Regions from separate parts of the Undibacterium sp. Di24W genome, predicted to be linked through region 1. Evidence: riboswitches for the same ligand, from Rfam matches in the RefSeq annotation. Region 1 holds a riboswitch; the other holds the start of a gene.
What was found. A riboswitch is a leader RNA that binds a small molecule or an ion and turns the genes downstream of it on or off. The one in region 1 is predicted to bind thiamine pyrophosphate.
Positions count from the first base shown of each region.

Region 1 (11,630 bases):
GTCGCAGAGAAGCCCGCGACGCGTTCTTTCTCTTGTTCGACCACCGCTGCCGGTGCACGTGCCACAAAACTTTCATTGCTGAGTTTAGCTTGAGCCTTATTGATTTCAGCTTCGAGTTTTGCCATTTCTTTCGAGAGGCGTTCGCGTTCTGCAGCGACGTCGATTTCTACTTTCAACATCAGCTTGGTTTCGCCGACGATGGAGACTGGTGCTGGTGAATCTGGTAAGACATCGACGATCTGCACTTCAGATAATTTCGCCAAAGCAGCCATGTATGGTGCGTAGCTTTCCATGCGGGATTTGTCAGCTGTGTTCGCTGGTTGAAGTAACAGCGGTACGCGGACTGCTGGTGATAATTGCATTTCACCGCGCAAGTTACGGCAAGCGTCGATGGCAGCTTTGAGGCCTGTCATCCAATGTTCTGCGGCTTCGTCGATTGCTTCCGCGTTCACCAATGGGTAGGCTTGCATCATGATGGAATCGCCCGCAGGATTCAAGGTTTTGCCTGCCAATGGCGCGACCGTTTGCCATAATGCTTCGGTGACGAATGGGATCACTGGGTGTGCCATGCGCAGCGTGACTTCTAACACGCGTAACAAAGTGCGACGCGTTGCACGTTGCTGCGTTGGGGTGCCTTGTTGTACTTGGACTTTCGCGACTTCCAAATACCAATCGCAGTATTCATCCCACACAAATTTATAGATAGCGGATGCGATGTTGTCGAAGCGGTAGTCAGAAAAACCTTTTTCTAATTCTGCTTCTGTACGTTGCAAGGTCGAGATGATCCATTTGTCGGCTTGTGAATAGTCGAGATCATTGTCTGTTGCTGTGCCAGTGAAACCACAATCTTGTCCTTCGGTATTCATCAATACAAAGCGCGTCGCGTTCCACAATTTATTGCAGAAATTACGATAGCCATCGCAGCGACCTAAGTCGAAATTGATGTTGCGGCCGAGTGAGGCGTAGCTTGCCATCGTGAAGCGCAACGCATCTGTGCCGTAAGCTGGGATGCCATCAGCGAATTCTTTGCGCGTGGCTTTGTCGATGCTCGCTGCTTGTTTTGGATTCATCAAGCCAACGGTGCGTTTTGCCGCGAGTTCGTCAACCGTGATGCCATCGATCAAATCGATAGGGTCTAATGTATTGCCTTTGGATTTGGACATTTTTTGGCCGCTAGAATCGCGCACCAAGCCGTGGACATAGACCGTGTGGAATGGCACCTTACCGGTGAAGTGCGCGGTCATCATGACCATACGCGCAACCCAGAAGAAGATGATGTCAAAGCCCGTAACCAAAACAGAAGATGGCAAGAACAGTTTGCTATCGACCGTCAACTCTGGCCAGCCCATTGTCGAGAATGGCACGAGAGCAGACGAGAACCACGTATCGAGTACGTCGTTATCGCGGTTCAATGCGCCTGTGTAGCCTGCGGCAGCCGCTTTCGATTTGGCTTCTGCTTCATCGCGTGCGACGAAGATTTCGCCATTGTCGCCATACCATGCCGGGATTTGATGACCCCACCAGAGCTGACGTGAAATACACCAGTCTTGAATATTGTTCAGCCATTGGTTGTAGGTCGTGCTCCAGTTTTCTGGTACGAACTTCACTTCACCGTTCGCCACTTTTTCCAGCGCGACTTCGGCAATCGATTTGCCTGGGAAATGCGTGCCTCCTGGAGCTGGTTTGCTCATCGCCATGAACCATTGATCGGTCAACATCGGTTCGATCACGACATTGGTACGGTCACCACGTGGCACCATGAGTTTGTGAGGCTTTACTGATTCGAGCAAACCTTGTGCATCGAGGTCGGACACCATTTGTTTACGAGCGACGAAGCGATCCATGCCTTGGTAAACCGCTGGGCCGTTTTCATTGATCTTGGCATCCAACGTTAAAATGCTGATCATTTCTAAATTATGACGTTGACCAACGGCGTAATCGTTGAAGTCATGCGCAGGCGTGATCTTGACGCAGCCTGTGCCGAACTCTTTGTCGACATAGCTATCGGCGATGACAGGAATCTCACGATCGGTCAAAGGTAGTTTGAGCATTTTGCCGACGAAAGCAGTGTAGCGCTCATCAGTTGGATCAACTGCAACCGCCACGTCGCCGAGCAAAGTTTCAGGACGTGTAGTCGCAACGGTTAAGTGACCGCTACCATCGGCGAATGGATAACGAATATGCCACATGGAGCCGTCTTCTTCTTCCGACACCACTTCCAAATCAGATACGGCGGTACCCAAGACTGGGTCCCAGTTCACCAAACGTTTGCCGCGGTAGATCAAACCTTGTTCTACCAATCGTACGAACACTTCGGTCACGACCTTGGAGCGTTCTGCATCCATCGTAAAGTATTCACGTTTCCAATCGGCAGAAGCACCCATGCGGCGCATTTGGCCGGTGATGGTGGAACCGGATTTTTCTTTCCATTCCCAGACTTTTTCTAAGAATTTTTCACGACCCAAATCATGGCGGGAAATTTTTTGTGCATCGAGCTGGCGTTCGACTACGATTTGTGTCGCGATACCGGCGTGATCTGTGCCCGGTACCCATGCCGTGTTATGGCCACGCATACGGTAGTAGCGTGTCAAGCCATCCATAATGGTTTGGTTGAAAGCATGACCCATGTGCAAAGTGCCAGTGACGTTGGGTGGCGGCAGCTGGATACTGAATGAAGGTTGTGATTCATCGGTAGACGCGGTGAAATATCCGCGCTTTTCCCACTCTGTACGCCAGAAGGATTCGATGTTGGCAGGTTCAAAAGACTTGGCTAATTCCATGATAGTGGCAGACGATAGAAGTTAAAGACCGGGGACTGAGGAAGCTCTCTAATTGTAGAGAGGGTGTCAGTCATTAAGCGAAACCTTTGATTATAAATGAGCATTCGACTTTGCTAGAAAATATCGCAGCTTTTTCAGATTATTTTGTACTAACGACATCAGATTGCGCAGGAATCATCAGTTCTAAATCACGTGACTAAATATTTGACAAGCATAAATTGGCGTGGTGTTTTAATTCTGTCGCATATTCGAATCGAGTTCCAAATAATTACCGTGATGCCGTGGGGTAAATGTTAGGATATGAGATCTATGCACAAAAATAATGATTTAGCATAACTTTGGTTATAAGTTTATTTGCTGGCTTGAAGCGCAATCGGCACTTAATTTGTAACTGATCAGCACCTAACTAGCAAATAAGGTGGATCTAGGTTGGACATAGAGGGACAGGCATACAATGTAAAGTATTGTCTCTCAGGGTTTAAACTAACTGACTCAAAAGCTAACAGCCCACTAGGCTCTGTTTATTCATCGGTTCAGTTAGATTTCGTGCAAGCAATGGCAACGTGGGCAAGGTGATATTCACATGAGGCATCCATTTAATTTGGCTGGTAACTTAGCTATTTGTTCAGAAGACAAAAAATTGGATGCATCAAGTGATGAAAAATATAATTCTTTGTTGCAAATAATCGTACTCGCAGCATTACTTCTAATCGGCAATGCCGCGCAAGCAGACTCCGACCTTACTACAGACATGGCGCGTTTGGATGCCATTCAGGCGGTCGCGGATAAAAACAATGATGAAGGTTTGCGCCAACTCATCGAGTTTAAAAACAAACTGCCATCTAATGTCGATCCTAAAGTGCGGCTCGAAACGCTCAGTATTTTAAGCGGCTTGTACTATGACGCAGGCAAAGGTAGTTTGGGTAAAGAAACCGTCAACGAATTCAATGCGCTGGCAAAGACGATGCGTGATGAAGATGCATTGTTATTGATTGAGATCTTCGATAGTTTCGATATTTTTGATAAATCTGGTGGGGCAGATGCTTTTGCACATTTAGAAAAACTACGTAGTCGTGTCGTTAAATCTAATTCCGCTGGGGTGCAAATGCGTTTCCATAGCACCTTGGCCAGTCTATATAGCATCACGCATAAATTTGACGAAGCACTTAAGCAGTATTTCGAAATGCTGAAATTGACCGAGCGCTTGACGAAACGTCAGGTGCAAGCCCGGATGGGGACTTGGAGCGCGATTTCGACTCTGTATTTACAAATGAAAGACCCGGAGAAAGCCTTAGATGCAACAACTGAAGCATTAGCGGGCTCTTCGATGACCATTGCACCCAAAGCCTATATCGAAATTTGTATCTCGCGCGGTGTGGCCTTGACCATGTTAAAGCGCAATGACGACGCGTTGAAAGAATATCAGACCGCTTTAAAAATAGGTCGCGAGGAAAACTTACCTTATACCGTGGCCTCGGCATTATTTAATATCGCAGATCAATACTTGATAAAGAAAGATTTTAAACGTGCTGAGATGTATGCCCGTGATGCAATGGCGAAGTCCGAGGCTATCGAAGATAAATGGGGTGTGGCAGGCGCCAGAGTGAATGTGGGTTTTGCATTAGGGGGGCAAGGAAAAATTGCGCAAGGCGCGGAATTGGTCAATCAAAGTTTGGATTACTTTAGAAAAATTCATGCCACCACCGACGTGGAAGTGATACTAGGTGAGTTTTCTATGATGTACGAAAACGCCGGTATGTATAAAGAAGCGCTTGCTCTGGTTCGTGAACAGCAAAAATTAAGTGATGAAATTTTTCGATCTGACCGCGCTAAGGCGGTCGCTTTATTACAGGAGCAATTTGACGCCGAGCATCGTAAGAAACAGATAGAAATTTTGGCGAAAGATAACGCACTTAAAGATGCAGACATTCAAAATCACCGTTTGCAGCAAATCGTCGCCTTGCTAGCTTCGTTGGTAGCATTGTTAGCAGGTGCTTTTATTTATATGCTGTATCGTCGGAGTAAAAAGCTCAACGAACAATTGCAAGAAGTTAATCTGCAATTGGAATTTCATGCGGTACGTGACCCTCTTACTGGATTACACAATCGTCGTTCGTTCATCGCTTTGATGGCGGCTCGTCCGGGCAGAGTGGAGGTAGAACGTCGGGAAGGCCATGTTAATCCTGATTGCATGATCTTGTTAGATATTGATCATTTTAAACATATCAACGATACCTGGGGACATGCGGTTGGCGATATTGTTCTCAAAGAGGTTGCTACTCGCTTGCGAAATGTGGTGCGGGATGAAGATATGTTGATGCGTTGGGGTGGGGAAGAGTTTTTGATTTTTTCTCCTAAATCTAATCCTGAACAAATTACCAGTTTGGTTGAGCGCGTTTTGATTGCGATTGGTGATACGCCTTTCGCCGTTGGTGCGCAGCATATTCCTGTGACGGTTACTGCGGGTTTTATTTCTGTGCCGTTTTCTGATGTGCCTGAAGATGTCTGCGACTGGGAGCGTGCATTACAGATTGCCGATATGGCCTTGTACCTGGGTAAAACGCATGGGCGTAACCGAGCCTATGGTTTGTCACGATTATTGGTCAATCACGAAGAAGCGATTCCTACTTTAACTCATGATTTAGCAGCGGCGATCCAACATAATATGGTGGATGTCATTGAGGTTTTAGGGCCTGTACAAGAACCTTCCGGCGGGTAATGTTGTCCTTTATCCGCCTAGATACTGCCAAAGAATTTCTTGGATCTATGGTTAAATCTTGCTCAGCTACATTGAAATTTTTTTTAGTAAGGATGGCCTATTTTAAATAATCACCGCTATAATGCGGCGGCAATTCCCGTATTCGGGATGTAGTTAAAGATTGCAGCAGTAATAGTAAAATAAACGATGTAAAACGCTAGGGGTCCTGACAAGCTTGTATCTGTCGGGTGAGAAATACCCTTGAACCTGATCTGGATAATGCCAGCGAAGGGAAGCAGCCAAAGCCGTGATGCCACCTGAATTTAAGGTGCGCCATCGCTTAATTTGGAAACTCCTTTGCTGGCTCCGTGCCATCAATAAAGCAAAGGAGCCAAATGAACGCCAACCCACATTTTTTGTCCGCCACCGCCAAGGTCGACGAAGCCGCTATCCAAGCCTTACCCAATTCTCGCAAAATATATGTGACAGGAAGTCGCCCTGACATCCGCGTACCTATGCGCGAAATCTCGCAAGCGGATACGCCAGCGATGTTCGGCGCTGAAAAAAATCCCCCTATTTATGTCTACGATACCTCAGGTCCTTACACCGATCCCGAGGTGCAAATCGATATTCGCTCGGGCTTAGCTTCAGTGCGCGGCGCATGGATAGTTGAGCGACATGATACGGAAGAATTAGCGGGTCCGAGTTCTGACTACGGCATAGAACGTCTAAATGATCCTAAGCTGCATGAACTGCGTTTTAATCTGCGACGCAAACCACGCCGCGCAATACAAGGCAAGAATGTCACACAGATGCATTACGCCAGGCAGGGTATCGTCACGCCAGAAATGGAATATGTCGCGATCCGTGAAAATATGCGACGCCAGGAGTATCTGGAAAATCTGAAGAACTCTGGTCCTATGGGTGAAAAACTGGCAACGATGATGGGGCGTCAGCATCCTGGTCAATCTTTCGGTGCTTCGATTCCTGCAACGATTACACCAGAATTCGTGCGCGATGAAATTGCGCGCGGTCGCGCGATTATTCCCGCGAACATCAATCATCCTGAAGTGGAGCCTATGATTATCGGGCGCAATTTCTTGGTGAAGATTAATGCGAATATTGGTAACTCGGCAGTGACTTCATCGATCGGTGAAGAAGTCGAAAAGATGACCTGGGCGATACGCTGGGGTGGCGATAATGTGATGGATTTGTCGACAGGCAAACACATACATGAAACCCGCGAATGGATTATCCGCAATTCACCCGTACCGATTGGCACCGTGCCGATTTATCAGGCTTTGGAAAAAGTGAACGGTAAGGCTGAAGATTTAACTTGGGAAATTTTCCGCGATACTTTGATTGAGCAAGCAGAGCAGGGCGTTGATTATTTCACGATCCATGCGGGTGTGCGTTTGCAGTATGTGCCGATGACGGCGAAACGGATGACGGGCATTGTGTCGCGTGGTGGTTCGATTATGGCGAAGTGGTGCCTTGCTCATCATAAAGAGAGTTTTTTGTACGAGCATTTTGAAGACATCTGCGAAATCATGAAGGCTTACGATGTGTCATTTTCTTTGGGAGATGGTCTGCGTCCAGGATCTATTTACGATGCCAATGATGAAGCGCAATTGGGTGAATTAGAGACGCTAGGCGAACTCACACAAATCGCTTGGAAACATGACGTGCAGGTGATGATAGAAGGCCCGGGTCATGTGCCTATGCATCTGATTAAAGAGAATATGGATCTGCAATTGGAGCAATGTCATGAAGCGCCATTTTATACTTTGGGGCCACTGACGACTGATATTGCACCGGGCTATGATCACATCACGTCTGGTATAGGAGCCGCGCAAATCGGTTGGTATGGCACGGCGATGTTATGTTACGTCACGCCGAAAGAACATTTGGGTTTGCCGAATAAAGTTGACGTCAAAGACGGCATCATTACGTACAAAATCGCTGCTCACGCCGCTGATCTGGCGAAGGGGCACCCAGGTGCGCAAATCCGTGATAACGCTCTATCGAAAGCACGTTTTGAATTCCGTTGGGAAGACCAATTTAATATAGGTCTAGATCCGGACAAGGCGCGCGAGTTTCATGATGAAACCCTGCCTAAAGACTCTGCCAAAGTTGCGCACTTTTGTTCCATGTGTGGGCCACATTTCTGCTCTATGAAAATTACGCAAGAAGTACGTGACTACGCCGCGACGCAAGGTATTAGCGAAATCGATGCACTGAAAAAAGGTATGGAAGTCAAAGCTATTGAGTTCGTGAAATCCGGCGCGGAAATTTATAAAAAATCTTAGGTGTTGTGATGGAAATTCAACTTAATGGCGAACCACGTTCTTTGCCATCAGAAACCGACTTGCATAGTTTGATTGCGGAACTTCGGTTAGGTAATCAAGCGATTGCTGTCGCTGTCAATCGTCAAGTGATACGGCGTGCACTGTGGCAGCAACACGCCCTGCGGGCTGGCGATCAGGTTGACGTGGTGAGAGCAATAGGTGGTGGGTAGCATTTATGCGGAACTCTTCTAGTCCAAAAATTACTGTGAATGCACGTTCACTGCGTAAGGAGATGACCGATGTTGAGCGTTTGTTGTGGGCTAGATTGCGTGGTCAACAATTAGGCGTGAAATTTCGCAGACAATATCCGTTCTTGAACTTTGTTTTGGATTTTGTGTGTTTGGAATTGAAGTTGGTTGTTGAGCTGGATGGTTCTCAGCATGCAGATTCCCAAGCATATGACGACTATCGAACCAAGTGTTTGAACGATGCCGGTTTCGTCATTTTTTCGATTTTGGAATAATCAGGTAATTGATGAGTTGGAGAATGTGATGGAAGAGATCTATCGGAAGGTGGATTTGCATAAGAGCAAGTAAATACTGATACCCATCCCCACCCTAGCCGTCCACTGCGCCGCTTGCAAGCGGCTTAGAAATTGGTGGCGCAAAGCGAGCTTTGCGAAACCCCACCAATTTCCCCTAGAAGGGGGGGATGCTCCGGTTCTAATCGTAGTATTAGTCGATGAACACTCCTTCCCCTTCAAGGGGAAGGCTGGGATGGGGATGGGTTTCATGTAGATAGACGAGTAAAAAACCAATTAGGACAAAAACGATGACAACACAAACAAAACCAAACAGCCTGACCATAGCAGGCAAAACCTATAAGTCCCGCCTCTTAGTCGGCAGTGGCAAATACAAAGACCTAGATCAAACCAGACTAGCCACTGAAGCCAGCGGTGCAGAAATCATCACGGTAGCGATTCGTCGCGTGAACATCGGTCAAGATCCAAACGCACCGAGCTTACTCGATGTCGTCCCTATGTCGAAATATACTATCCTGCCAAACACGGCAGGCTGCTATAACGCTAAAGATGCGATTTATACTTTGCAATTAGGTCGTGAACTCCTTGGCGGCCATCAACTATGTAAGCTCGAAGTCTTGGGTGATGAAAAGACCTTGTTCCCGAATATGCCAGAGACTTTAGAAGCCGCGAAAGTCTTAGTGAAAGATGGTTTCGATGTGATGGTGTATTGCAGCGATGATCCGATACAAGCGCGTATGCTAGAAGATATCGGTTGTGTGGCGGTGATGCCCCTCGCATCGTTGATTGGTTCTGGCATGGGTATTTTGAATCCGTGGAATCTTTCTCTCATTATCGAACAAGCTAATGTGCCTATCATCGTCGATGCCGGTGTAGGCACCGCGTCAGACGCGGCAATTGCGATGGAGCTCGGTTGTGATGGCGTCTTGATGAATACCGCGATTGCCGGCGCGCGCGATCCTATTCGTATGGCACGTGCGATGGGGTTGGCAGTGGAAGCTGGTTATGAAGCATTTGTGGCGGGGCGGATTCCTAGGAAATTTGCAGCGTCAGCATCCTCCCCTATGGCGGGTCGGGTCGCGTGAAACCAGCTGTCATGACAGCACAGCGCCCCTGTGTTTTGGTATTTGCCGGACATGATCCTAGTGGTGGTGCTGGTATTCAAGCCGATATCGAAGCGATTGCGGCGCAGGGAGCGCATGCGCTTACCGTGATTACCAGTTTGACGGTGCAGGACAATAATCAAGTGCATGCGGTACATCCGGTTGCGCCAGACATTGTTTCGGCTCAGGCACAAAATTTGATCAAACATTTTACAGTGAATGTAGTAAAGCTAGGCATCGTTGGCAGCTTAGAAAACGCTTTAGTCATTGCGTCGTTAATTAGTGAATTACGATCGAAAAATCCTGATTTATCGGTGGTGTTAGATCCTGTACTGAGCAGTGGACATGGACATAAATTAGCATTGGATGATGCGGTACTTGCGATAGCACCCCTGTTGGAAGTGGCGACCTTGATTACGCCCAACTTGCCGGAAGCGATGCGTTTGGCACCGCATGGTCTTACCGCCGCTCAGCAGGCGACTTCTCTGTTCGGCGGTGCTTGTCGCGATGTTTTACTCAAAGGCGGACATGGACAAGAACAGCAAGTTTGTAATCGTTGGTTTAGTCAGCGTGCTCAATTTTTTGAATTGACTTGGAATTGGCCACGATTAAGCTTCGAGTTTCATGGTAGCGGTTGCACACTGGCGGCCGCGATTGCTGGGCAATTGGCTTGTGGTCACAGCATGGAAAAGAGTTTACACGCTGCGCAGAGTTATACCCAACTTAGCTTGGAACGGGCGTATCCAATTGCAGTCGGACAGTTAATTCCACAACGCCACTTCGTGGCGCCGAAAATAAATTCACTTGAAAGCGACGACAGGGAAACCATAAGATGAACACAACGACAGTACTTCAACATGACTTACGAGGTTTATATTTGATCACGCCAAATTGGGATGATACCGAGCATTTATTGGTACAGACAGAATTGGCTTTGCAGGCAGGAGTGGGTCTGCTGCAATATCGCCACAAAACGGCCTCAAAGGAATTGCGACAGACCCAAGCAACAAAATTGCATGAATTATGCCGTCGGTATGAGGTTCCTTTGATTATTAACGATCATATTTATTTGTGCCTGGATTTGGATGCGGAGGGGATTCATGTCGGCGGTACCGATATTTCTGTCGCACAAGCACGTGCTTTAGTTGGTGCAGATAAAATTGTAGGCGCATCTTGCTATGGTGATTTACAACTTGCGCGCGATGCACAAAAGCAAGGCGCTACTTATGTTGCTTTCGGCGGATTTTATCCTTCATTAGTGAAGCAATACCCTGTGACGACCAAGCCAGATATTATTGTTGCTGCAAAGAATGAAATAACACTGCCGATAGTGGTAATTGGCGGTATGAATGTGGCATTGGCTGGCCCCTTAGTGCATCGTGGCGCGGACATGGTGGCGGCAATTAGCAGTGTCTACAACGCTATCAATCCTGATGAGGTTTGTAAGGAATTTATTGCCCTATTTCAATAGTGATCTGTCATAAAATCATTTCTTGTTGTGTAAAGAACGAAAAAGCTTTGCATCATCCTGTTTCGATTCATTTATGACACTGTTTTGATTGCGATTCCCTTATTTGTTTGCACGCTTTATTGTATGATTTGGGCACTGATTGTCAAAATCAAACTCAGGTTACCAGATGACTCAAGCTACTCCTATGACGCCTGCTACAAATAGCATTCGTCGTTTTGTTTTAGAAATGCGCGGTTTTTCAGATGCAGAAAAAAATATGCTGGCATCGACTTTTCGCCTCACCGGACGACGTGAGATGTCTTACGTTGAACCGACCGAAGGTGAAAGTAGAACCGACATTTATTTAATCAATGCCGATAATCCCGAAGCCTTGAATGAATTGCTGAAACGGGATATCGGTGCGCCAAATGCGCATTCACCTGCGGTGGTGATAGGGCGGGTGCCCGTGGAAACGCCTTGGCCATTTGTGGCAAAACCTATCCATTGGATGCGCCTGTTCGAAAATCTCGATGGTGAAATGCAGCGTGCATTGCGTGAGCGTAGTGCACGTAATAGCGCTAATGAAAATTGGGACGGCGCCACTTTGCGTCGTTCTTCGGATCAAAAAAACACGCTCAGCCAATATGTCATCGAAAAACCAGCGCGCGAAACGGTTTTGGTAGTCGATGACAGTGCAACAGTGCGTGCTTTTATGCGTATTAAGTTATCTCCTTTCCAATTTGATGTCGATTTTGCTGAAACCGGTGAAC
Region 1 covers NZ_JBMPOP010000005.1:172,709-184,338, forward strand. Annotated here, with positions in the region: gene ACO0KZ_RS12330 (valine--tRNA ligase) at 1-2,780, opposite strand, end outside; gene ACO0KZ_RS12335 (tetratricopeptide repeat-containing diguanylate cyclase) at 3,364-5,499, shown strand; TPP riboswitch at 5,688-5,789, shown strand; gene thiC (phosphomethylpyrimidine synthase ThiC) at 5,874-7,787, shown strand; gene thiS (sulfur carrier protein ThiS) at 7,796-7,996, shown strand; gene ACO0KZ_RS12350 (endonuclease domain-containing protein) at 8,002-8,289, shown strand; gene ACO0KZ_RS12355 (thiazole synthase) at 8,598-9,392, shown strand; gene thiD (bifunctional hydroxymethylpyrimidine kinase/phosphomethylpyrimidine kinase) at 9,404-10,246, shown strand; gene thiE (thiamine phosphate synthase) at 10,243-10,881, shown strand; gene ACO0KZ_RS12370 (response regulator) at 11,048-11,630, shown strand, end outside.

Region 2 (11,630 bases), on a different contig from region 1:
GCACCAGCAACATCATTGCTGTTCAAGGTGAAACCGTAGTATTCACCCACTGCCACTTTGTTCAAGAACAGGGCTTTAGAATCCAACGCCGCTTGGTCTGTACCTGTGTAGCCTTTTACCGCTGTGATGATTTGTGAGAATACGTCACCCACAGTCACTTTACCCGCTGCATCAAATTTGCCAGTCCAGAAAGTCACACCGTCCGCATCAGCAGCACGACCCAATACGTTGGAGTAGAATTTTTCTACCAATTCTTTGTTCGTGGATGATTTTGGATAGTAAGCACGTGCTGGATCAACATCAAACATTTGTTGAGCGATTTGCGCGTAAGTTGCGCCTGCATCTAATTTACCAACCCAAAATGCCAAGCCGTCACGCTCTGGTGCGCGGCCGAATAGAGAAACGTATAACTCTGTAATCTGTGTGCGCATTGCCGCTGTAATTGCCATGTTATTTACCCTAAGAAAAAACAAAAGAAAACGTAGATTAAATACTGCTAGAAATTTTTCCGATGAACATTAACATAACGGATTTAATGTTGCCACGTTTTAACTCTAGGCGACTCATTTAAGTAACAGTATTTAGTTAGAGCCAAGTAGACTTCGATTAAAAGCTTCCAAAATACCTTTAAAAAACAGCAATAGAAATTTAAATCCAGCTAAAATAGAAATTACCTCTTTACTTATGCAAATAACTAATTGCTATCTACACTCCGCTGCCAATTCAGTCCAATAAATTTTATGTTAAAGTCTCGCCTTCGCTAGGGGTCCTGTGCGCATTTTTGTACGGGTGAGATAGTCCCTTGAACCTGATCTGGATAATGCCAGCGAAGGGAAGCGCAAGATGACTCTGCTCATCCGCCCTCTTTTGCTTGGCTCGCCCAGACATAACCAAGTAGAAGAGCACATCATGTCCAATCCACGTTGCAGTATTAATTTCCGCTTAAGTCTAGTTGCCATCGCGATTGCGCAAGCATTTACTATTTCCACCACAGCCTACGCCCAAAGCAAAGAGCATACTTTGCAAGAAGTCGTTATCAGCGGTAGCCGCAGCGGAAAAACTGAAACAAGTAAAGTCGGCGGTTTTATCGAAAATACCTTGCAAGACACGCCGCTCTCCATCACCGTATTCTCTGCAAATCAATTGCAAGACTTGCGAATTCGCCAGACCACCGATGCGATGAAATTCGATGCCAGCGTGAACGAGGCTTACAACGCCATCGGCTACGCAGAACAGTTTTCCATTCGCGGCTTCGCACTCGATAATTCATCAAGTTATCGCAAAGATGGCTTTGCAATTCCAGGTGACGCCGCCATTCCTTTAGAAAACAAAGAACGCCTAGAAATCTTAAAAGGCATCAGCGGTTTACAAGCTGGCCTTACAACACCTGGGGGCATCTTAAATTATGTCACTAAGCGCCCTAGCAATACCCCAGTGCGCGCCATCACTTTGGAAGCTAGCGAACGCGGCACTTTGTATGGCGCACTTGATCTGGGCGGCAAATCTGAAGATAAACAATTCGGTTATCGCATCAATGCGGCGGGTGAAAAATTACGCTCCTACGTCAAAGGTGCCGACGGTGAACGCCAATTTATATCCGCTGCATTTGACTGGCAAATCAGCCCACAAGCTTTATTCCAGATCGATCTCGACCACCAACACAAATCACAGTTATCAGTACCGGGTTTTCAATTATTTAACGGCACCAAGCTGCCGCGCGGCATCTCCGCCGACTTGATGCTGAATGATCAAAAATGGGCAAAGCCAGTTGAGACTACCAATCGCAATCTTGGTCTGCGTTTTGAATATCAACTAGACAGCACTTGGATCGCAACCGTCTCCAGCAACCATCATGAATTCAAGCGCGATGATTACACTGCATTTCCCTATGGTTGTGGCGCACAAGATCTATATCCTGGCTATTGCGCCAACGGTGACTACGATGTCTACGACTACCGCAGTTTAAATGAGTCCAAGTCGTTACGTGGCGCACAAGCCCTACTCAATGGCAAATTCAGCACTGGCGATGTGCAGCATAAATTAGCTATTGGCTTGAGCAATTCACAACGTCGCGATTACTTTGGTGACTATGTGTACGATTACGCGGGCAGTAGCAATTTATTTCGCCCAGTCGCTGTACCTCCATCAAGCAAGAAAACAGGACCAGTTTCTTTGCGCCGTACTGATAAAGAAACTTCACTCTTTGCACAAGACATTATTAGCTTAAATAGTCAACTCGACCTGCACGTAGGCTTACGCCATCTGAAGGTAGACCGCGCGCAAGCAGGTAGCCCCGACTTTGAACAAAGCTACAATCTGCCGAACCTGGCACTGGTATTTAAACTTGACAATGCCATCAGCACGTATGCCAGCGCCAGCGAAGGCTTGGAACACGGCGGCGTAGCACCATTTGGCACCAAGAATGAAAATCGCATGCTCGACGCAGGCAAATCCAAGCAAGTGGAAGTCGGCTTCAAAGCTGCACTAGACCGTGACTTCAATGTTTCTGGCGCACTATTCCGCATCACTAAGCCACTCGAATATACGAATTCTGCCAATTTCTATGTCAGCGCAGGGGAAGCTGAGCATCGCGGATTCGAATTGTCCGCTCAAGGCAACTTAAGCAAGGAATGGACACTTGGCGCCAGCGCTACCGCAATGAACGCGCGTCAAAATAATACGGGCGACCCGACAGTTGAAGGCAAACGCGTGACCAATGTGCCGAACTTTAAATCCACGGTTTTCACCGATTACGCACCAAGCATCTTTAATGGCGCGCACTTGACCGCATCCTGGCAATACTCAGGCAGCAAGTCGTTTAGCCCTGACAATAAAGTCACCGTGCCTAGCTACAACGTAGTCAATCTTGGCACCCGCTACACAACGCAGCTAAATGGCGTCGTCAGCACTTTCCGCTTCGATATCAACAATGCGTTTAACAAGTTCTACTGGCGTGATGTAACGCAAAGTTTGGGCGGCTACTTATTCCCAGGCGCACCGCGTATTTATAAAATATCGGGACAGTTCGAGTTCTAAACATTATTTCTTATAGAGGCGAGCAAGCAAGTTCGCCTCTACGCCCCTCACACCCTCCTATTCTGCAAAATCAGGCAGTACCTGACAAGATTACTCAAGTTTGCTATACTTGAGTCAATTGCTCGGGATTAAAGTTTGTTCACGACTTTCGCCAAGCATCACTAAACAAGTTTGGAGTATTGACTCATGCGTCTAACCACTAAAGGCCGATTTGCTGTTACAGCCATGATCGATCTTGCCTTACGTCAAGACAATGGACCGGTCACGCTGGCAGGCATTAGCCAACGCCAGGATATTTCTTTATCGTATCTCGAACAATTATTCGGCAAGCTGCGTCGCCATGAAATCGTTGAATCCGTGCGCGGTCCCGGCGGTGGTTACAATCTCGCCCGCAAGGCACAAAATGTGACCGTGGCAGACATTATTATCGCGGTCGATGAGCCACTAGATGCCACCCAATGCGGTAGCAAAGGTAATTGCCATGGCAGTGATCACGATAGTGGCATTCACTGCATGACACATGATTTGTGGGCAACCCTGAACGCCAAGATGGTCGACTATTTAGACTCTGTTTCTTTGCAAGACTTGGTCAACCAACAAAAACAAAAAGCCCAAGATAAACCTATTGTTATCGTTCGTCACGGACATGCCGAACGCACTATTTCCTAAAATTTGGAGTTTTGAATGACTGCCGCAACTACCGCATCTACACACGTATCAGTGCCATTGACAAAAACTTTGATCGACACGCTGAAAGCGCCCCACTTTCCAATTTACATGGATTACTCAGCGACGACCCCGGTTGATCCGCGTGTTGCCGACGTAATGATCCCCTATCTGCGCGCGCAGTACGGCAATCCAGCTTCACGCAGCCACGCTTATGGCTGGGATGCAGAAGCAGCAGTCGAAGCTGCACGTGGTCATGTTGCTGCACTGGTCAATGCCGATTCCCGTGAAATCATCTGGACATCAGGCGCGACAGAAAGCAATAACCTCGCATTAAAAGGTGCTGCACAGTTTTACAAAGGCAAAGGCAAGCACATCATCACCGTCAAGACCGAGCATAAAGCAGTGTTAGACACTGTGCGTGAACTCGAGCGCCAAGGTTTTGAAGCGACTTATTTGCAACCACAAGATAACGGGTTGATCACCATAGAACAACTCCAAGAAGCCATCCGCCCTGATACGATTTTAGTGTCTGTGATGTGGGTGAACAACGAAATTGGCGTAATTCAACCAATTGGTGAGATCGGTGAATTGTGCCGCGAAAAAGGCATTATTTTCCATTCAGACGCTGCACAAGCCACAGGCAAAGTCGAAATTGATCTGGAAAAAGTGAAGGTCGATTTAGTCTCCTTCTCTGCCCATAAATCCTATGGTCCAAAAGGCGTTGGTGCATTGTATGTGCGTCGCAAACCGCGCGTGCGTTTAGAAGCGCAAATGCACGGTGGTGGTCACGAACGCGGCTTGCGCTCTGGCACTTTGGCAACGCATCAAATCGCTGGTATGGGTGAAGCCTTCCGCATCGCTAAAGAAGAAATGACTAGCGAATTAGCCCACGTTCGCGCCATGCGTGATCGTTTGTCTAAAGGTTTGAGTGAAATCGAAGAAACTTACATCAATGGCGATATGGATCACCGCGTTCCGCATAATTTGAATGTCAGTTTCAACTACGTCGAAGGCGAATCTCTGATTATGGCGATTAAAGACATTGCAGTGTCTTCAGGCTCAGCTTGTACGTCTGCTAGTTTGGAACCATCCTACGTTTTACGCGCTTTGGGTCGCAGCGATGAATTAGCGCATAGCTCGATTCGTTTTACCATCGGTCGCTTTACGACGGAAGAAGACATTGATTTCACGATAGAACTTTTGAAATCCAAAGTCGGCAAATTGCGTGAATTGTCGCCATTATGGGATATGTACAAAGACGGTATCGACATTTCAACAATTCAATGGGCTGCCCATTAATTTGACAGAGTTTGCGAGTTTATTTCGCATTGATGAACTAAATTATTAGCTTACAAAAGGAATTTTTATCATGGCATATTCAGAAAAAGTATTGGATCACTACGAGAATCCACGTAATGTTGGCGCGTTTGAAAAAGGTGATGACACGGTCGGTACCGGCATGGTCGGCGCACCTGCTTGCGGCGACGTAATGAAATTGCAGATCAAAGTCGGCGCAGATGGCGTGATTCAAGATGCCAAATTCAAAACTTATGGGTGCGGTTCTGCGATTGCTTCATCTTCACTAGTCACTGAGTGGGTTAAAGGTAAAACTTTAGATCAAGCTTTGAGCATCAAAAACACGGAAATCGCCGAAGAATTGGCACTACCACCAGTCAAAATCCACTGCTCTATTTTGGCAGAAGACGCGATCAAAGCAGCAGTACTCGATTACAAAAACAAACATAGCGCTGAATAACTTTATTCAACTTATTTTTCGCGCAGTTTTAGCGCAAATTGGATAGATCATGGCGATTACTCTGACAGAAAAAGCAGCAAAACACGTCATCCGTTATATGGAACGTCGCGGCAAAGGCATAGGCTTGCGCTTCGGCGTCCGTACCACGGGTTGCTCCGGTATGGCGTATAAATTGGAATATGTCGACGAAGTTGGTGACGAGGATCAAATCTTCGAAACTCACGGTGTGAAAGTGTTTGTCGATCCGAAAAGCTTGCCATACATTGACGGCACTGAATTAGACTTCGCACGTGAAGGCTTGAACGAAGGCTTTAAATTCTACAACCCTAACGTCAAAGACGAGTGCGGTTGTGGCGAAAGCTTCCGTATTTAAGCAGGTGCGACGACATTCATGACCATGCAAAATCATTTCGCGCTGTTCAATTTACCGACCAGCTTCGAACTAGACCGTGCCCAACTTGATAGCGCTTATCGCGAGGTACAGTCTACTGTCCATCCCGATAAATTTGTGCAATCGGGCGATGCAGAAAAGCGCGTTGCCATGCAGTGGGCTACGCAAGCCAATGAAGCTTATCAAACTTTAAAAGATCCACTTAAACGTGCGACCTATCTGTGCCTTTTGAATGGCGTTGATTTGCAAACAGAATCGAACACCAGCATGCCTGCGATTTTTCTAATGCAGCAAATGGAATGGCGCGAAGCCTTTGATGATGCGAGGCACAACCATAATATGGTAGCAATGATGCAACTGGAAAAAGAAGTGCAAGCAGGTTTAAAAGCGCAGATAACAAGTGCTGGCACGGCGATAGCTCGCGGGAATTTTCAATCAGCAGCACAAGATATTCGCGCCTGTTTATTCTTAGAAAAATTTCTGGCTGATATTGCTGCGTTTGATGATTGAATAATCCTTCGCTGATGTTTTGTGAATCCCTGTAATTTTTTGCAAACTTCAGATTAATAAAAACCGACGACATACAGCGTCATCCTCACAACAAGATTATGGCATTACTGCAAATTTCAGAACCCGGCATGTCCACTGCCCCGCACCAACATCGTTTGGCAGTTGGTATTGATTTGGGAACGACCAATTCCTTAGTTGCCACCGTACGCAATAGTATTCCTGAAATTCTCAATGATGAGGAGGGTCGCTCATTATTGCCATCGGTGGTTAGATATTTACCGAACGGTCATGCACATATCGGATTCAAAGCGCAGGCGGAACAAACGAAAGATCCTAAGAACACCATCGTCTCTGTGAAGCGTTTTATGGGGCGTGGGTTAAAAGATATCGCTCACGCTGAAAATCTACCTTACGATTTTCACGATGAGCCTGGTATGGTGCAATTGAAAACTGTCGCGGGTATTAAAAGCCCAGTTGAAGTATCCGCGCAGATTCTCGCGACTTTACGCCAGCAGGCGGAAGATGCTTTAGGTGACGATTTGGTCGGCGCCGTCATTACTGTTCCTGCATACTTCGATGACGCACAGCGTCAGGCCACCAAAGATGCGGCAAAGCTGGCGGGTTTGAATGTACTTCGTTTACTCAATGAACCAACCGCTGCAGCGATTGCCTACGGCCTCGACAATGGTTCTGAAGGTGTGTATGCGGTTTATGATTTAGGCGGTGGCACTTTCGATATTTCAATTTTACGTATGAGTAAAGGCGTATTCGAAGTCTTGTCAACTGGCGGTGATTCAGCACTTGGTGGTGACGATTTTGACCATCGCCTGTTCTGCTGGATTTTGCAGGAAGCCGGTCTATCCTTGTTAAATGATGCGGATACCAGTGTGCTGATGGTCAAAGCACGTGAAGCAAAAGAAATTTTATCGACGCAGACTTCAACCTATATCGACGCCAAACTCACGAATGGCGACGTCGTGCATCTGCAGATTACCAAAAGCATTTTTACTGAAATTACAGAAAATCTCGTCATCAAGACCATCACGCCATGCCGCAAAGTTTTGCGCGATGCAAAATTAAGTGTCGACGACATTGATGGCGTTGTCCTGGTCGGCGGCGCAACTCGGATGCCGCATGTTCGCAAAGCAGTTGCTGATTTTTTCGAAACCACGCCATTAGCGAATATTGACCCAGACAAAGTCGTCGCACTCGGTGCTGCAATTCAAGCGAATTTATTAGCAGGCAATCGCGCCGCTGGTGACGACTGGTTGCTATTGGACGTGATTCCACTGTCTTTGGGTATTGAGACTATGGGTGGACTCTCTGAAAAGGTCATACCACGCAACTCTACGATTCCTTGCGCCCGTGCGCAAGAATTTACAACGTTCAAAGATGGGCAAACCGCTTTAGCGATTCATGTTGTTCAGGGAGAACGCGAACTAGTCAGCGATTGTCGCTCACTTGCTAAATTTGAATTGCGTGGCATTCCACCTATGGCGGCTGGCGCTGCCCGCATACGCATTACTTATCAAGTCGATGCCGATGGTTTACTGTCAGTTTCTGCGCGTGAAATGCGTTCTGGTGTGGAGTCATCTATTGTCGTCAAACCCTCGTATGGTCTGGCAGATGATGAAATTGCACGCATGTTGCAAGACTCATTCAGTTCTTCAGACAGCGATATGCAAGCCCGTGCCTTACGCGAAGAACAAGTCGAAGCGGATCGTTTGCTATTAGCGATAGCATCCGCCTTGGCTGGCGACAAACATTTGTTAAGCGCTGATGAATTGCGCCAAATCGAAGCACTGATTGAAAGTTTACGCCTAAGTAAGCAAGGCAACGACCACGATGCCATCAAATCCGCAATCACCGCACTCGCTGACGGCACAGAAGAATTTGCCGCACGTCGCATGGATCAAAGCGTACGCAGTGCTCTCGCGGGTAAAAACCTGAACGAGTTTGAATAATTTTCCAGATAAAGAACATCATGCCTATTATTACTATCCTGCCACACGCCCAACTCTGCCCCAATGGAAAAACCATAGCAGTTGAAGAAGGAAAATCCTTATGCGAAGCGCTAGTCGAAAACGACGTCGAAATTGAACACGCCTGCGAAATGTCTTGTGCCTGCACTACTTGCCACGTTGTAGTTCGTCAGGGGTTTAAATCTTTAAATGAATCAACGGATGATGAAGAAGATTTGCTCGACGCGGCATGGGGCTTAGAAGCAACTTCGCGCCTGTCTTGTCAAGTAAAACTCGGCGAACAAGATATCACCATCGAAATTCCAAAATACACCATTAATCACGCTCGTGAAAATCATTAAAAGCGAAACAATTGTTTTCATTTAATCAAATGTCGCCCGTGCCGACCGCAAGCTCGTTGTAGTTTTTCTGTTTAGTACGAATTGAATTGGCATAACTGCGATGGCTTCACTTGTGCAAAGTACTAAAACCTTTTACCATCAGAAAGAATTTCTTGCGATAAATACCAACAAGAACTTGCACCGCCTTCCAGTAACCACTACTGATTTATGCCAACAGTTCATGGCACGATATCTGTAAAAACGAAAGACGACGTATGCTGCTGACCCTAAGTGAAATAAAGAAAGTGGTGAGTCCATGAAAAAACCCACTTTCATTTCCTCGATTATCAGTCGTATCACTCTACGCTTGGCGGTGGTCTTGGCCGTATTTTTCGGTTTATTAGTTACGTCAGCCGTTTTAATACCTACTCAGTTAAGTACAATTAGAGCGGATAGCTTACAGAAGCTCGAAGATGATCATAAGCGCTCAGCAGCAATTCTAGCTGTTATTTTGAGCGAACCTGTTTGGCAAATCACCCCAGAAATCGCCAATTTATCCAGTGAAGTCGTATTCTCCAACCCCAATGTTTCAGAGATCAACGTCATCACACTGCCAGATAAAAAAACCTTTATTACAACCTCACGTAAAGCAAGCCAAAAAGGGCCATTTCGTACCAAATCCGAACCGATTATGCATGGCGAACAAGTAATCGGCGAGGTTCAGTTGACTTTCGCCGAAGATATTATGCTTGCAGAGATTACAGCGAATGTCTACCGCGCTATTTTTGTGACAGCCACGTCCTTCCTTCTGTCAGTACTCTGCATTTTTGTCGTACTGCAATGGCGATTAGTATTGCCTATCAAGCAGCTGATCGAAAAATCGGACATGCTCGCTAATGGCGAACTCAACGAAGTCATAGCTTTTGATCGTAAAGATGAAATCGGCCATCTCGCCGTCAGTTTAGAGGCTACCCGTCAAGCTTTACAACGCTCGTTTAGAGAACTGGAAATTAAAAACCAGCAATTGCTCGAATACTCTGGCACATTGGAATCAAAGGTTCGACAACGGACACAAGAATTAGAAAATGCCAACCATCATTTAGAAGCAGCTCTGGCCAGTGTCAATAGCGCCCAAAATGAACTGGCCAGGATTGAACGCATGGCCGCTCTAGGCTCTATGGTTGCAGGCGTTGCCCATGAGCTCAATACCCCGCTCGGCAATTGCCTATTGGTCGCCAGCACCTTAAGTGACGAAACACGTCAGATAGGTAAAGCAATGACTGAAGGTACTATGCGACGTTCCGATCTTTCGCAGTATGTCGAAGCAGCAACGGAGTCGAGTAAATTATTAATGCGTGGCTTACAACAAGCAGCACAACTGGTCGGTGATTTCAAACAAGTTGCGGTTGATCAATCGAGTGCACAACGCCGCAAGTTCACCTTGGTCATCGTCTTCCAAGAGCTTGCAGCCTTGCTGCATTCCAGTCTACGAAAAACACCGTTCAATCTTGAACTGGACATCCCGGACGACATCGAACTCGACAGCTATCCAGGGCCCTTAGGCCAGGTATTTAGTAATTTGGTCAATAACGCAGTTGTTCATGGACTAGACGGAATGAGCCAAGGTTATATGCGCTGTATGGCCCGACGTCAGGGTGATCAGGTGCTAATTGTTTTTGAAGATTCTGGCAAAGGTATACCTCCGGGTATCATCAAACGAATTTTTGAACCATTTTTCACCACGAAATTTGGTAGAGGTGGAAGCGGTCTCGGTCTCAGTATCACCTTTAATATCATTACTAATGTGTTAGGGGGCGACATTCGCGTAACCAGCGAGCCAAATCAAGGCGCACGCTTTGAAATGACAATTCCTTTAGTCGCACCAGGTAGTCAAGATGGTCACGAAGATAGCATGCGTGCCTAAGCGATTAGGCTGAGCTGTTATACTAATCACTTACTCTGAAATTACACAGTCTTGCCATTTCGAGTGGAAAGGCTTTTTTTGCAATGCCTGTACAGAAATGCGGAACATAGCAATTTCTTTAGCAGCATTTCAACCGTTTCAACGACTAATTAAAACTAAGTAAAATGCAACAATATCTCGACTTTATGCGTCACGTGCAGCAGCATGGCAATGTGAAGACAGACCGCACTGGGACTGGCACAGTTTCGGTCTTTGGCTATCAAATGCGTTTTGATTTAAGTCAGGGCTTTCCGCTGGTCACTACTAAGAAACTGCACCTACGATCAATTATTCACGAGTTAATTTGGTTTTTGGCGGGCTCGACCAACACCAAATATTTAAAAGAAAATGGCGTTTCTATTTGGGATGAGTGGGCCGATGAAAATGGCGATCTAGGTCCAGTCTATGGCTCTCAGTGGCGCAGCTGGCCTTTGCCTGACGGCGGTCATGTAGACCAAATCGAACAATTGATTGAGCAAATCAAAACCAACCCAGACTCGCGCCGCCTGATCGTGTCTGCATGGAATGTGGCCGATATTCCGCAAATGAAGTTACCCCCCTGCCACGCATTCTTTCAATTTTATGTAGCCGATGGTCGTCTCTCTTGCCAGTTGTATCAGCGCAGTGCGGATATTTTCCTAGGCGTGCCCTTCAATATTGCTTCCTATGCGTTATTGACACATATGGTGGCACAGCAAACCGAATTAGAAGTCGGCGATTTCATCTGGACAGGCGGCGATTGTCACCTCTACAGTAACCACTTAGACCAAGTCAAAGAACAACTGTCACGCGAAACCTTCGCTTTGCCAAGTCTGAAAATCTTACGTAAGCCTGACTCAATTTTTGATTATAAATTTGATGACTTCGAGATTGAAAATTATGTGTTTCATCCACACATAAAGGCACCTGTAGCCGTATGAAAATAAAGATTATTAAATATGTCTGACCCAGTACCAAATTTAAGCATTATTGTTGCGACCGACAAAAACCGTGGCATAGGGAT
Region 2 covers NZ_JBMPOP010000007.1:42-11,671, forward strand. Annotated here, with positions in the region: partial or broken gene ACO0KZ_RS15135 (DUF4214 domain-containing protein) at 1-449, opposite strand, end outside; TPP riboswitch at 753-852, shown strand; gene ACO0KZ_RS15140 (TonB-dependent siderophore receptor) at 910-3,036, shown strand; gene iscR (Fe-S cluster assembly transcriptional regulator IscR) at 3,223-3,705, shown strand; gene ACO0KZ_RS15150 (IscS subfamily cysteine desulfurase) at 3,787-5,004, shown strand; gene iscU (Fe-S cluster assembly scaffold IscU) at 5,075-5,461, shown strand; gene iscA (iron-sulfur cluster assembly protein IscA) at 5,511-5,834, shown strand; gene hscB (Fe-S protein assembly co-chaperone HscB) at 5,859-6,362, shown strand; gene hscA (Fe-S protein assembly chaperone HscA) at 6,461-8,326, shown strand; gene fdx (ISC system 2Fe-2S type ferredoxin) at 8,347-8,685, shown strand; gene ACO0KZ_RS15180 (sensor histidine kinase) at 8,981-10,588, shown strand; gene ACO0KZ_RS15185 (thymidylate synthase) at 10,753-11,547, shown strand; gene ACO0KZ_RS15190 (dihydrofolate reductase) at 11,566-11,630, shown strand, end outside.
Region 2: it holds a riboswitch for thiamine pyrophosphate, as region 1 does, so the genes downstream of both, ACO0KZ_RS15140 (TonB-dependent siderophore receptor) here and thiC (phosphomethylpyrimidine synthase ThiC) in region 1, are expected to answer to the same signal.